DNA from 3 places in the Ureibacillus sp. FSL K6-0165 genome. Region 3 is predicted to be linked to each of the others. Evidence: riboswitches for the same ligand, from Rfam matches in the RefSeq annotation. Region 3 holds a riboswitch; each other region holds the start of a gene.
The links. Region 3 has a riboswitch for lysine ahead of dapA (4-hydroxy-tetrahydrodipicolinate synthase). Riboswitches for the same ligand answer to the same signal wherever they lie in the genome.

Region 1 (4,293 bases), 590 kb from region 3:
GCCGAAATGGGTTCAGAAGTGAAAATTGTAAAAGTTGATGTTGATAACAATCCAGCAACAGCTGCTGAATATCAAATTATGTCGATTCCATCTTTGCTTTTATTTAAAGATGGCCAATTAATTGCAAAAACTGTTGGCTTCCAACCAAAAGAAGCATTAGTTGAATTCATCAACAACAATAAATAATATTCAACCGAGCACAAAGAATTTGTTTGTGCTCGATTTTTTATTTTGGATATGATTATTGATTTAAAAGAAAACTTATCGATTTTTGCTTTAAGATATTCGTATAATAGAGTTAAAGTAGGTTGATTAAATGTAAGGTGATACTCCATGAATGAAACAATTCAAAATAAATTGGCGCTGTTACCAGATTTGCCTGGATGCTACTTAATGAAAGACCGACAAGGAACGGTTATTTACGTCGGAAAGGCAAAAGTCTTAAAAAATAGAGTTCGATCCTATTTTACTGGTTCCCATGATGGTAAAACTCAACTGCTAGTTAGTGAAATAGAAGATTTTGAATATATTGTTACTTCAAGTGATTTAGAGGCTTTAATTTTGGAGCTCAATTTAATCAAACAATATGATCCAAAATATAACGTAATGTTAAAGGATGACAAGAGTTATCCTTATATTAAAATTACCAATGAAATTTATCCAAGAATTATTACGACAAGAAAAGTGAAAAAAGACAAAGCTAAATATTTTGGACCTTATCCGAATGTATCTGCCGCGAATGAAACAAAGAAGCTCCTCAACCGCATCTATCCATTAAGAAAATGCAACCGACTGCCAGATCGAGTTTGTTTGTATTATCATTTGGGGCAATGTTTAGCTCCATGTGTTAAAGATATAGATCCGAAAATTTTTGAAGAAATGACAAATGAAATCATAAAATTCTTAAATGGCGGCCATGAACAAGTAAAAAAAGAATTAGAGAAAAAAATGATGGAGGCTGCGGAAAAGCTTGAATTTGAAAGAGCAAAGGAATATCGAGATCAAATTCAATATATCGAAACGGTTATGGAAAAGCAAAAAATCGTTTCAGGAGACCAAACGAACCGGGACGTATTTGGATATGCAGTTGAAAAAGGGTGGATGTGTGTTCAAGTCTTTTTCGTTCGACAAGGAAAATTAATTGAAAGAGATGTTTCTGTATTTCCTATTTACCGTGATCCGGAAGAGGAATTTTTAACTTTTGTAGGGCGTTTCTATGATACAGAACATTTAAAGCCAAAAGAAATATTGATTCCAGAAACAATTGATAAAAGCATTTTAGAAAAATTATTAAATATAAGAGTATTGGTGCCAAAACGTGGCACAAAAAAAGAACTGGTGGATTTAGCAAAGAAAAATGCAATGCTTGCAATCGAAGAAAAATTCCAATTAATTGAACGCCAGGAAGAGAGGACAATTGGCGCTTGTCAACAATTAGGTGAGGCTCTAAATATTGAAACGCCTTATAGAATTGAAGCCTTTGATAACAGCCACATGCATGGAGCAGATCCTGTTAGCGCAATGGTCGTATTTATTAATGGAAAGCCGGCAAAAAAAGAATATCGCAAATATAAATTAAAAAATACGGCGAAACATGACGACTATGGAGCGATGCAAGAGGTGATTCGCAGGCGCTATACCCGTGTATTAAAAGAACAATTGCCACTTCCTGATCTAATTATTGTTGACGGTGGTAAAGGGCAAATTGAAGTTGCACGAGAAGTGTTGGAAGATGAGCTTGGATTATCAATTCCCATTGCAGGACTTGCAAAAGATGAGAAGCATCGAACATCTGAACTATTATACGGGGAACCACCTATGTCGATTCCACTGAAAAAAACAAGTGATGCTTTTTACTTGCTTCAGCGAATACAAGATGAAGTCCATCGCTTCGCTATTACATTTTTGCGGCAACAACATCAAACGAACGCTTTACGCTCTGTCCTTGATGAAATTGAAGGAATCGGTCCAAAACGGAAGAAACAATTACTGAGTCATTTTGGTTCAGTGAAAAAAATCAAACAAGCTTCTGTGGAAGAATTAATGGAAGCGAAAATGCCAAAAGTGGTTGCAGAAACAATCTATCAGTATTTCCATAATGACACATTGTCAAAGGAATAACTGTATGATAATGTAATTTTAAAAGTAAATAAGTTTAGATATAGATAGAGGTGCGAGATTCATGAGTACCTAACTGGAGGAGAGGAACAAGTCTGAAGAAGGTTAGGGAAAGGGGAGATTGCCGAAGCGGTAAATTTGCTTGTTCCAGTTTACTGGCTGGTTTTGCATTGAAGAAATGCAAGATTGTCAGAATCTAAATGGTTCTGGAGAGCTATCTCATAAAGTGTTTTCTGAAAATTGAGGCAGCTTTTCACCATCCTTTGTGAAGAGTTGCTTTTTTCTTTAATTATATAAGATTCGGAAACTTCATTTCATGGCTTGTGAAAATAAGGGGAGTGTAGCGATGATTAATATTGTAGTGAAGTTGGATGAATGGAATCTAGCATCACCTGAAAACATTGGAGAAATAGCAAAAAGACTCATCGAAGAGAAGAAGTTTGGACGCAATGTAGTAGCAGTCGTTCCATCCTCTCCACCTGTAAATGAGGGTTTGGAAAAAATTATTTACTCTTTATCGGATGCACCATCCGAAAGAGAGTTAGACGCAATCCATTCTACCAATAATCAAATTGCTAGCAGTTTGCTTTCCATCGCCATTCAAAAAAGAGGATTTAGAGCTGTTTCCCTTACAGGCTGGCAACTTGGAATGAAAACAACACGAAAATTAGCAGGAAATGCTCGCATACATCAAGTCGATGGTAATGTCATTATTGAACGGTTTAAAAAAGGCGAAATAATCATAGTCGCGGGCGGACAAGGTGTTGATGATGAGGGCAACATCACCCTTCTCGGAGCTGGAGGGACTGATGCAACAGCGGTAGCGATTGCAAAAAGCATTGATGCAGAACGTGTGGAAATCTATACGGATCTTGATGGGGTATATACAGGGGATCCTAATGTAGTTCAACAGGCTCGTAAATTGAAAGATATTACATATGATGAGATGTTAGAATTATCTTATTTAGGTTCGAAAATTGTTCATCCGAGAGCGGTCGAATTAGCAAAAAAATTTGATATACCAATTGTTGTTCGTTCGAGTACGAAAAATCTTCGAGGTACATTGATTAAGGGAGAGATTGAAATGGAGAGAAATTTAATTGTTCGTGGTGTCGCCTATGAATCAGATATTATCCGCTTTACTGTTGGATATGAATTACTAGAAAAATCTTCCCTTGCCAACTTGTTTAATACCCTAGCAAAGCATCATGTCAACGTAGATATTATTGTACAATCTGTGATGAGTGAAGTAAAACCGACAATATCGTTTTCAATTGTAAAAGAGGATTTAACAAATGCGGTAAAAGTGCTTGAAGAACATAAAGAGGAGTTAGGTTTTCAATTTGCTGATTTTGAAGTTGGTTTAGCGAAAGTGTCAATCGTGGGTTCGGGCATGGTTTCCAATCCAGGGGTAGCAGGCCGCATGTTCGCACGCTTATGTCAAGAAAATATCCCTGTTAAAATGGTTTCTACATCTGAAATTAAAGTATCTGTCGTTGTGCCACAAGATGATATGATTCGTGCAGCAAATGCACTGCATGATGAATTTAATCTTGCTGAGGAATGGGTATAAAAAGGGGCGAATAAAGCCCCTTAGCGTTCAATTTTTTCTTTTAAATCCATCTTTACTGTAAAAATTACTTCTAGTTGTTTTTCTTTTTTCTCTTCATAGCATTCCGTCAAAACACCTTTAAAGTTTTGGATTTGTTCGGCAATGAAGCCAGCTTCTAAGCGAAAATTTCTTTCATTAATCTTTAGCAACTCCGGTTCATTCGTCAAACTAAACACAAATCCGTCTTTCATTTCTTTTTCAAGGGTAAGATCACCCCATCCGGCATCTTTAAAAAAGGAAATGATTAAAGGAATATCGGTGCATGGAAATTTGCGAGCTAAATCTTTTCCTGCCCAATATAGAATATCTTTTTCATGCTTTCCTAAAATGGATGGCACTAAATAATCTCTTAGCAGTTCGTATCCAAATAAAGGAAACGAATCTTTCGACAATGACATATAATAAGAACCTCTTTCTAGAATTTTTCTTTTTTAACAACAGAGAATTTGAAAAAAGTTAAAATAGAGAAAAATAACATAATAGAGAAAAAATAGAAGGTTTTGTAGCGAATATTAGACAAATTTCGGAAAATAAATATGCACAACTAACCTTGACGGTAATAG
Region 2 (4,293 bases), 1.1 Mb from region 3:
ATATGGCTCAAGTAATGTTTGATAACTTCATTACAGCTGCTCGTTCTAAATGGGGTCTTAAATCTGGATTAGTTCTTTTATTACCAAATGGTATGGAAGGACAGGGTCCAGAACACTCTGCAGCACGCATTGAACGTTACTTGCAATTATGTGCTGAAAATAACTGGATTGTTGCAAACTGTTCAAATGCCGGAAACTACTTCCACTTATTACGTCGACAAGCGAAAATGCTTGGAACTGAAGGAGTGCGTCCATTAGTAGTTGCAACACCAAAATCATTATTGCGTCATCCATTAGCTGCAGCTACATTAGAGCAATTATCTGAAGGAAAATTCGAGGAAGTCATTGAACAACCAGGACTCGGACAAAATCCTAAAAAAGTGGAACGCATTATTTTAGCTTCTGGTAAAGTGACAATTGACTTAGCAGAAGCAATTAAAGACGGTGAAGGATTCGAAAAACTTCACATCCTTCGCATTGAACAATTATATCCATTCCCGATGGAAAAACTTTCTGAAATCATTGCGAGATACCCTAACGCGAAAGAAATTGTTTGGGTACAAGAGGAACCTAGAAACCAAGGTCCTTGGAAATTTGCCTTAGAATACTTATTTGAATTAGCTGAAGGCAAAAAAGTACGTTATGTTGGACGTCCAGAAATGTCTTCTACTTCAGAAGGTGACATGGACTCACATAAAGTTGCTCAAGCTAAAGTAATTAACGACGCTTTAGCAGATTTGTAATCTTGCATAATTTACGTTAAGATTTAACAGTGTTGAGAATTAAAGGAGGATATAAAAAGTGGCTGAAATTAAAGTCCCTGAATTAGCAGAATCGATTACGGAAGGTACAATTGCACAATGGGTGAAAAAAGTTGGAGATCGCGTTGAGAAAGGCGAATTCATTGTTGAATTAGAAACAGATAAAGTAAATGCAGAAATTATTTCTGAAGAAGCAGGAGTATTAACTCAAATTTTAGCTGAAGAAGGCGATACAGTATTAGTTGGCCAAACAATTGCGATCGTTGAGCCTGTTGAAGGTGGAGCTGAACCTACTCCAGCACCTCAAGCAGAACCTGCAAAAGAAGCGGTTAAAGAGGAACAACCACAAGCTCCTCAAGCACAACCAGCACAAGCTGCACCGGTTGTTGAGGAAACATCTAATGAGCGCGTAGTAGCTTCACCAGCTGCACGTAAACTTGCTCGTGAAAAAGGCATTGATTTAGCAGCAATTTCACCAGTAGACCCACAAGGCCGAGTTCGTGTACAAGATGTTGCTGCTCATGCTGCTAAACCAGCACAACCAGTGCAAGCAGCACAACCTGTAGCACCTGCTGTAACTGTAGATGAATCTCGCGTTACAGTTGAAAGAATGAGCCGTCGACGTCAAACAATTGCAAAACGTCTTCTTGAAGTTAAACAAAATACGGCAATGTTAACAACATTCAACGAAATTGACATGACAAATGTAATGGAATTACGTAAACGTAAGCAAGAGCAATTTGTGAATGAGAATGGTATTAAACTTGGATTCATGTCATTCTTCACAAAAGCAGTAGTTGCTGCATTGAAAAAATACCCTTATGTAAATGCACAAATTGTTGGCGATGAAATTCATAAATTTAACATTTATGATATCGGTATTGCGGTATCTACAGAAGAAGGTTTAGTAGTTCCAGTTGTACGTGATGCAGATCGCAAAAACTTCGCTGAAATTGAAAGAGAAATTGCAGAACTTGCTCAAAAAGCACGTGAAAAGAAATTAGCAATTTCTGATTTACAAGGCGGAACATTTACAATTACAAATGGCGGTATCTTTGGTTCATTAGCTTCAACACCGATTATCAATGGTACGCAAGCAGGTATCCTTGGTATGCACTCAATTGTAAACCGTCCAGTAGCTGTAAACGGCCAAGTTGAAATTCGTCCAATGATGTATGTGGCACTTTCATACGATCATCGAATCATTGATGGTAAAGATTCAGTTGGATTCTTAAAAACAGTTAAAGAATTAATCGAAAATCCTGAAGATTTACTTCTAAATTCATAAGAAAATGTATAATATACTCCCCAACTATTTTTGGGGAGTATATTTGGTACTATTAAACTTTTCCTATTTGTTATTGACAAGTAAACACCATTTAGGTTATGCTTCTCTTAACAATTGAATATTCTAGCCTCACTTGGTAGGGTAGAGGCGCGGTATTTATTAGTTTCTCATGGAGCTTGAGCGAGTGAAGAAGTGGGAAAGAAGGAAATATCGCCGAAGTGTAGTTATTTGCTCAGATAACTATGCTGGGGTTACAGTGAATAACTGTAACACTGTCTTACATGTTTATATGTAAGGTGTGCTATTCCAAAGTGGAACTAGAGGTATTAGTCTAACAAATTGATGCGACCTTAAGTTCTTCTTAGGTCGCTTTTTATTTGTGAAGCTAAGCTAAACAGAGACAGGGGGAATTAAGATGAAAAAGAAATTATTGCTACTTTTCATAACCATGATGACGGTTCTCGTTCTTGCAGCATGTGGTTCAGGAAACAAAGAATCAACAGGTGGAGAATCACAAAAAGATTCAGAATCTTCATCCGAGTCAAAAAGTGTATTAAGAGTAGGTATGGAAGCTGCTTATGCACCATTTAACTGGTCTCAAAAAGATGACTCAAATGGAGCAGTTCCTATTGCAGATTCTAAAGAGTTTGCAAACGGTTACGATGTTCAAATCGCAAAACGTATTGCTGAAGGATTAGGGATGGAGCTTCAAATTGTAAAAACTGACTGGGATGGTTTAATTCCATCATTACAATCTGGTGCAATTGATGCAGTTATTGCGGGTATGTCACCTACTCCTGAACGCATGGAAGTAATCGATTTTACAGACAACTATTATACGAGTGATTTCGTAATTGTTGTGAAAAAAGATGGTCCATATGCAAATGCAAAATCGATTCATGATTTTGAAGGGGCTAAAGTAACAGCACAACAAGGTACTACTCACTACAAAGTAATCGATCAAATGACTGGCGTTAATAAACAAGTACCAGCTACAGATTTTGGCCAAATGCGAATCCAATTATCTTCTGGTGCAATTGATGCTTATATTTCAGAACGTCCAGAAGGGATGTCTGCTGAGGCAGCAATTGAAGGATTTACTTACATTGTTCCAGAAGACGGATTTGAGGCTGATGAATCTGATACAGCAATCGCTGTTGGCTTGAAAAAAGGTTCGGACTTAAAAGATAAAATTAACGAAATTTTAGCTGGTATTACGGAAGATGAACGTCATCAAATCATGGAAGAAGCTATTAAAAATCAACCATCACAACAATAGTGTGGTGAAAGGTTGTCTTGAGATTCTCTATAAGACAACCTTTTTCCATTTTCCTTCCCTGTAAAGTTATTTACTGTGCTTAACTTTAATTCTTCTAAGTGCGAACAAAAAAACAATAAGGGGATTTCTTTATGTCTTTCTTAGAAACAGTTTGGAATATTTTTCAGAATAACTGGGATTTGTTTTTGCGAGGAGCATGGATTGCATTAATTCTTGCGATATTAGGTACGATTTTTGGTGCGATTATCGGATTTTTCATCGGGGTTATGCACACGATTCCATTGCAAAAAAAATCCTTTAAAACATATGCATTAAAAACTATTAATTTTATACTAACTTGCTATGTTGAACTATTCCGTGGCACTCCAATGATGGTACAAGCGATGGTTGTGTTCTACGGACTCTATGCCATTGATATTCAATTAAATCGCTTTGTTGCTGGTTTAATTGTTATCAGCTTAAATACAGGTGCTTATATGGCAGAGTATGTGCGAGGTGGAATTGTTTCAATCGATAAAGGACAATACGAGGCCAGTGAAGCGATTGGTATGAATCATTTTCAAACAATGTTCTATATTATCCTTCCTCAAGTAGCTCGAAATATTTTACCAGCGACTGGTAACCAGCTCGTTATGAATATAAAGGACTCTTCTGTACTAAGTGTCATTAGTGTAGTTGAATTATTCTTTACAACGAACTCTGTTGCGGGTAGTACATATCGTTATGCAGAAGCATTCTTAATTGCCTGCGTATTGTACTTCATTATGACATTCACTGTAACTCGTATTCTTCTTTGGTTTGAGAAGAAAATGGATGGACCTGATTCGTACCGAGTGGAGCTTGTGACAGGAAACAAGCCGATAAAGGATGGTGAGTAATGCTATGACAGTGGTCATTGATATCAAACATTTAAATAAAACATTCGGCAATCATGAAGTATTGAAAGATGTCAATTTCCAAGTAAG
Region 3 (4,293 bases):
TGATTTTGATGTTCAGTTTTGGTATTGTTATCACATTATTCAGTTTGATTTCTATTGAACTAAATGTATATGATATTAAATTGTATTTCATGATTTTCATTACTTTGGTGATATTCTACAAGCCTTTTAGAACTTCAAGTTTTCGTTTTATTTTTTATTTAATTAATCGTACATTGCATTTAATAAAAACCGTTCACACTGACAACGATCTTTTACAGAAAGAACTTATACAATTGAATAATTTGCCAGAAACGGAGTACATCCATCTATTAAAAAAACTTTTTGAAAAACATCGTTACGTAGCACTTATTACAAAGGACATTGAAACTTTCAATGTGGATCTTATTTTATGGAAAGGTACGAGAAAATATATAGTACAGATTATAAAAGGGGCAAATGCAGTTGACATCCGAAAGGTTCAACAAGTTGCTGTCAATATAAAAACATACAGTGCAGATGGCGCAATGATTATTACAAATCAATCTTTTACACCATCTGCCAAAAAGTTTTCTTCCTTAAACCATATACTTTTAATTGATCACGATGAATTAATAAATATGATGCAGGATGAAAATAAAAAGTTCGTTTTCCAAACCGCATTATATTTATCACAACATAAATAATAATAAGAATTCGCTAGCTAAATTGAAAGGAGCTAGCGAATTTTGCATTCATAAAAAATATTTCAATCATCTACTTCTAATGTTCTTTTTTTACTCGATTCATTAAATACTCAACAAACACTTCATCACGTACTAGATAGGCTTCATACATCCTTTTTAAATATTTTTCTGCTTCTTCAAAACTTGCAAAAGTTGTTTCTATTAATTGTTCTGATTTTTCAATCATCCAAACGCCATCTTTTTGTAATATAAAATAATTGTTATCATCGGCATCAGCATACATCGTACCAAAAGAAGATTCCTTTACATTATACCGATTATATTTCGCATCTTGAGGCATTGGATCAAGCTGAAAAGTATTTTGTACAAATATTTGATATGTTTCCTCTGTTAAGTTACAACCCGCTGCCTTTTGATGTCCTCCTCCGCCATACACTGCTGCGATTTCCGAAACATCCACATGGTCATGAATAGTGCGGAAAGAAATTTTTTTACTTCCCATATTCAATATAGCGATATAGTCAAGATGAGGATGTTCTTTACTTAATTCGTTTCCTAATTCTGAATGATAAGATTCCGCATACACAACTCCAGCAAAATACTCATCATTTTTTATTTGCACTACCTCTCTTTTTTTGCGACGAATATATCGTTCTATCCGATCTTCTTCCATATTCAACAGCTTTTTTTCAAATTCATCAAAATCGAAGTGTTCAGAAGAAGTTAGTCTGTCAATCATCGTTTCTTCAAATTCATCGATGGACACTAAGAAAAACAATGAATTTAAGAAATGGGCTTTATGATTATCGTTTTTTTCCCACTCCCAAGTATCATATTGTCTTACGAGCTTCACAAATTCATCAATTGCCTCTGTTGGCTTTAATAACTCGTTTGCAACTAAAAACTGATAAAATAATGAAGTTGCACTTTCTAGCTTCCCTTCCTCATTTTCGACTAATACCGTTCCCCAATCATATTCATTAAAATGCAACGCTGTTTTATGATGATCAATAAGTTGAATATTTTTATATTGTTTAAAATGTGCATTTAATCTTTTTTCATTTTCTTCACTAGGTGATAAATCTGTAATAAATAAAAAAGTATCAGGCAAATCATTTTCTAAAAAGTATTCAATTTCCCGTTCAAGTGAAGCAATTGAATTATATCGGACTTTTACATCTTGTCCAAAGGCAAGTTTCGCTAAAATGCCACATCCAACTCCATCTAAATCATTGTGGGACAGCAATTTATACATTCTATTTCACCTCAGAAAGTAGTATGGATGCTTTTTATAAAAATAACAGCATTATTATTGCAAAGAAGTTAGAATTCCTTTTAAATTTTCAATTTAACAAAATTTTCGATTGAAAATTCAAAATTTTTCTGCATATTGTATAAAATTCAATCATAAATGATATTTAAATACTTAATTGTTATTGCTTTTCCAAATAAAAGGAGCTACAATTATATACAATTATCCATCGACTTATTTCAATATTGCTTTGAAGTAAGGATAGAGGCGCAAAAACCAAGAGTACACAGTTTGAGGATAATGAGGTCCAATGATAATTGTGGAAAGGGGGATTTGCCGAAGTCTCTAGAAACTCATTTTTCTAGGGGCTGGTTCTGCATTGAATAAGTGTAGGACTGTCATATAGGAAACTATATGGAGGGCTATCTTACGCAAAAAATCTTCCTTTTTGCAACAACGAGGCTCTTCGTTGTTGCTTTTTGCGTTTATAAAGAAATTGCCCTTCTCCATTAAAAAACATTGAAAAGGATGTGGAGAAGAATGAATTTCGGAAGAGTATTAACAGCAATGGTAACGCCATTTGACAAAAATGGTGACGTAGATTTTGAGGCTACGGAAATTCTAATTCAACATTTAATTGCAAACGGTACAGACGGATTAGTGGTATGTGGTACAACTGGAGAATCTCCTACTTTAACAGATGAAGAAAAAGTAGAACTGTTTAAATTTACTGTGAAGACTGTAAATGGTAGAGTTCCTGTAATTGCAGGTACGGGCTCTTATAATACGAGAGCTTCCATTGAGCTTACTAAAAAAGCAGAAGATGCCGAGGTGGATGGCATCATGCTTGTAACTCCATACTACAATAAGCCAAACCAAGAAGGAATGTATGAACACTTTAAAGCAATTGCACAAAATACAAAACTGCCAATTATACTCTATAACATTCCTGGCCGTAGTGTCGTCAATTTATCCGTTGATACGGTAGTTCGTCTTGCGAAAATACCGAATATTGTTGCAATTAAAGAGGCAAGTGGAAATTTAGATGCAATGGCACAAATTATCGAAAACACGCCAAATCATTTCTCACTATATAGCGGGGATGATAGCTTAACATTACCAACATTAGCAATTGGTGGTACAGGAGTAATTTCCGTTGCTTCTCATATTATCGGCAATGAAATGCAATCTATGATTAAAAATTTCTTCATTGGAAATATTCAAGAAGCTGCAAAAGAACATCGAAACCTGTTACCAATTATGAAAGCGATGTTCATTGCACCAAATCCTGCTCCTGTTAAGGCAGCATTAAATATGAAAGGCATAACAGTTGGTGGTGTTCGTCTTCCACTAGTGCCATTAAACGAAGAGCAACAAAAAATGCTAGATTATTTATTAAGAAATACACAATTACAATTGATTTCATAAATATTCTCCTGCCATGAAAATGGCAGGTTTTTATTTTGATAAATAATACTTGGTGGAAAAGTAAATAAAATATTCGATAGGAAAATGAATAGTGATATAATAGCATTTGTGAATTTTAGGCATTTAACTAAATTCATAAGTGCTTATTTTTTTATCTTCAATATGTCACAATTCAACTTTGTTGGAGGATATGATTTTGCTCAATTTACTATTAGCCATTTTAATATTTATCATCACGCTCATACTCGTAATTCGCCAACCAAAAAATATCAATATCGGTTGGTCAGCCTGCTGTGGCGCAATAGTTGCATTGATTGTTGGAGTAGTGGATATTAATGACGTCTTTGAAGTTGTAAACATTACTTGGAATGCGACATTATTATTTATTGCGATTATAATCATTTCCTTAATATTGGATCAAATTGGTTTATTTGAATGGTCTGCACTGCACATGGCTCGCATAGCAAAAGGGAACGGTATTAGAATGTTCATTTACGTTACAGTTCTTGGAGCTTTTGTTTCAGCCTTCTTTTCAAATGATGGTGCAGCATTAATTTTGACCCCTATTGTTCTTGCAATGGTTCGAAATTTAAATTTTAATGAGAAAATGATTTTCCCTTTTATTATGGCTAGTGGTTTTATAGCTGACACTACTTCCCTCCCTTTTTTAATAAGTAACTTAGTAAACGTAATCGCAGCAGATTTTTTTGGAATCAGCTTTATGGAATACTCTTTACGAATGATTATTCCTAATTTCTTTTCATTAATAGCAACCATTATCGTTCTATTTTTATACTTCCAGAAATCTATTCCATCAAAGTATGATGTAATGATGCTAAAAAACCCACAGGAAGTCATACGGGATGAAAAGATGTTTAAATTAGCGTGGCCGGTAATGGCAATTTTATTAACCGGTTATTTTTCAGCTGAATGGATTCATGTACCCGTTAGTATTATTGGTTGGATTATGGCGATATTCTTATTGGCGAT

Region 1: linked by a shared signal. The riboswitch ahead of NST00_RS08790 (aspartate kinase) and the one ahead of dapA (4-hydroxy-tetrahydrodipicolinate synthase) in region 3 are both predicted to bind lysine.
Region 2: linked by a shared signal. The riboswitch ahead of NST00_RS11315 (transporter substrate-binding domain-containing protein) and the one ahead of dapA (4-hydroxy-tetrahydrodipicolinate synthase) in region 3 are both predicted to bind lysine.

What each region holds. Positions count from the first base shown of each region.
Region 1 covers NZ_JBBOQS010000001.1:1,759,269-1,763,561, forward strand. Annotated here, with positions in the region: gene trxA (thioredoxin) at 1-186, shown strand, start outside; gene uvrC (excinuclease ABC subunit UvrC) at 334-2,121, shown strand; lysine riboswitch at 2,159-2,343, shown strand; gene NST00_RS08790 (aspartate kinase) at 2,465-3,691, shown strand; gene NST00_RS08795 (YslB family protein) at 3,712-4,128, opposite strand.
Region 2 covers NZ_JBBOQS010000001.1:2,265,946-2,270,238, reverse strand. Annotated here, with positions in the region: gene NST00_RS11325 (2-oxoglutarate dehydrogenase E1 component) at 1-743, shown strand, start outside; gene odhB (2-oxoglutarate dehydrogenase complex dihydrolipoyllysine-residue succinyltransferase) at 802-2,049, shown strand; lysine riboswitch at 2,184-2,361, shown strand; gene NST00_RS11315 (transporter substrate-binding domain-containing protein) at 2,465-3,328, shown strand; gene NST00_RS11310 (amino acid ABC transporter permease) at 3,460-4,206, shown strand; gene NST00_RS11305 (amino acid ABC transporter ATP-binding protein) at 4,211-4,293, shown strand, end outside.
Region 3 covers NZ_JBBOQS010000001.1:1,168,201-1,172,493, reverse strand. Annotated here, with positions in the region: gene NST00_RS05770 (restriction endonuclease) at 1-623, shown strand, start outside; gene NST00_RS05765 (DHH family phosphoesterase) at 700-1,878, opposite strand; lysine riboswitch at 2,130-2,308, shown strand; gene dapA (4-hydroxy-tetrahydrodipicolinate synthase) at 2,416-3,303, shown strand; gene NST00_RS05755 (arsenic transporter) at 3,500-4,293, shown strand, end outside.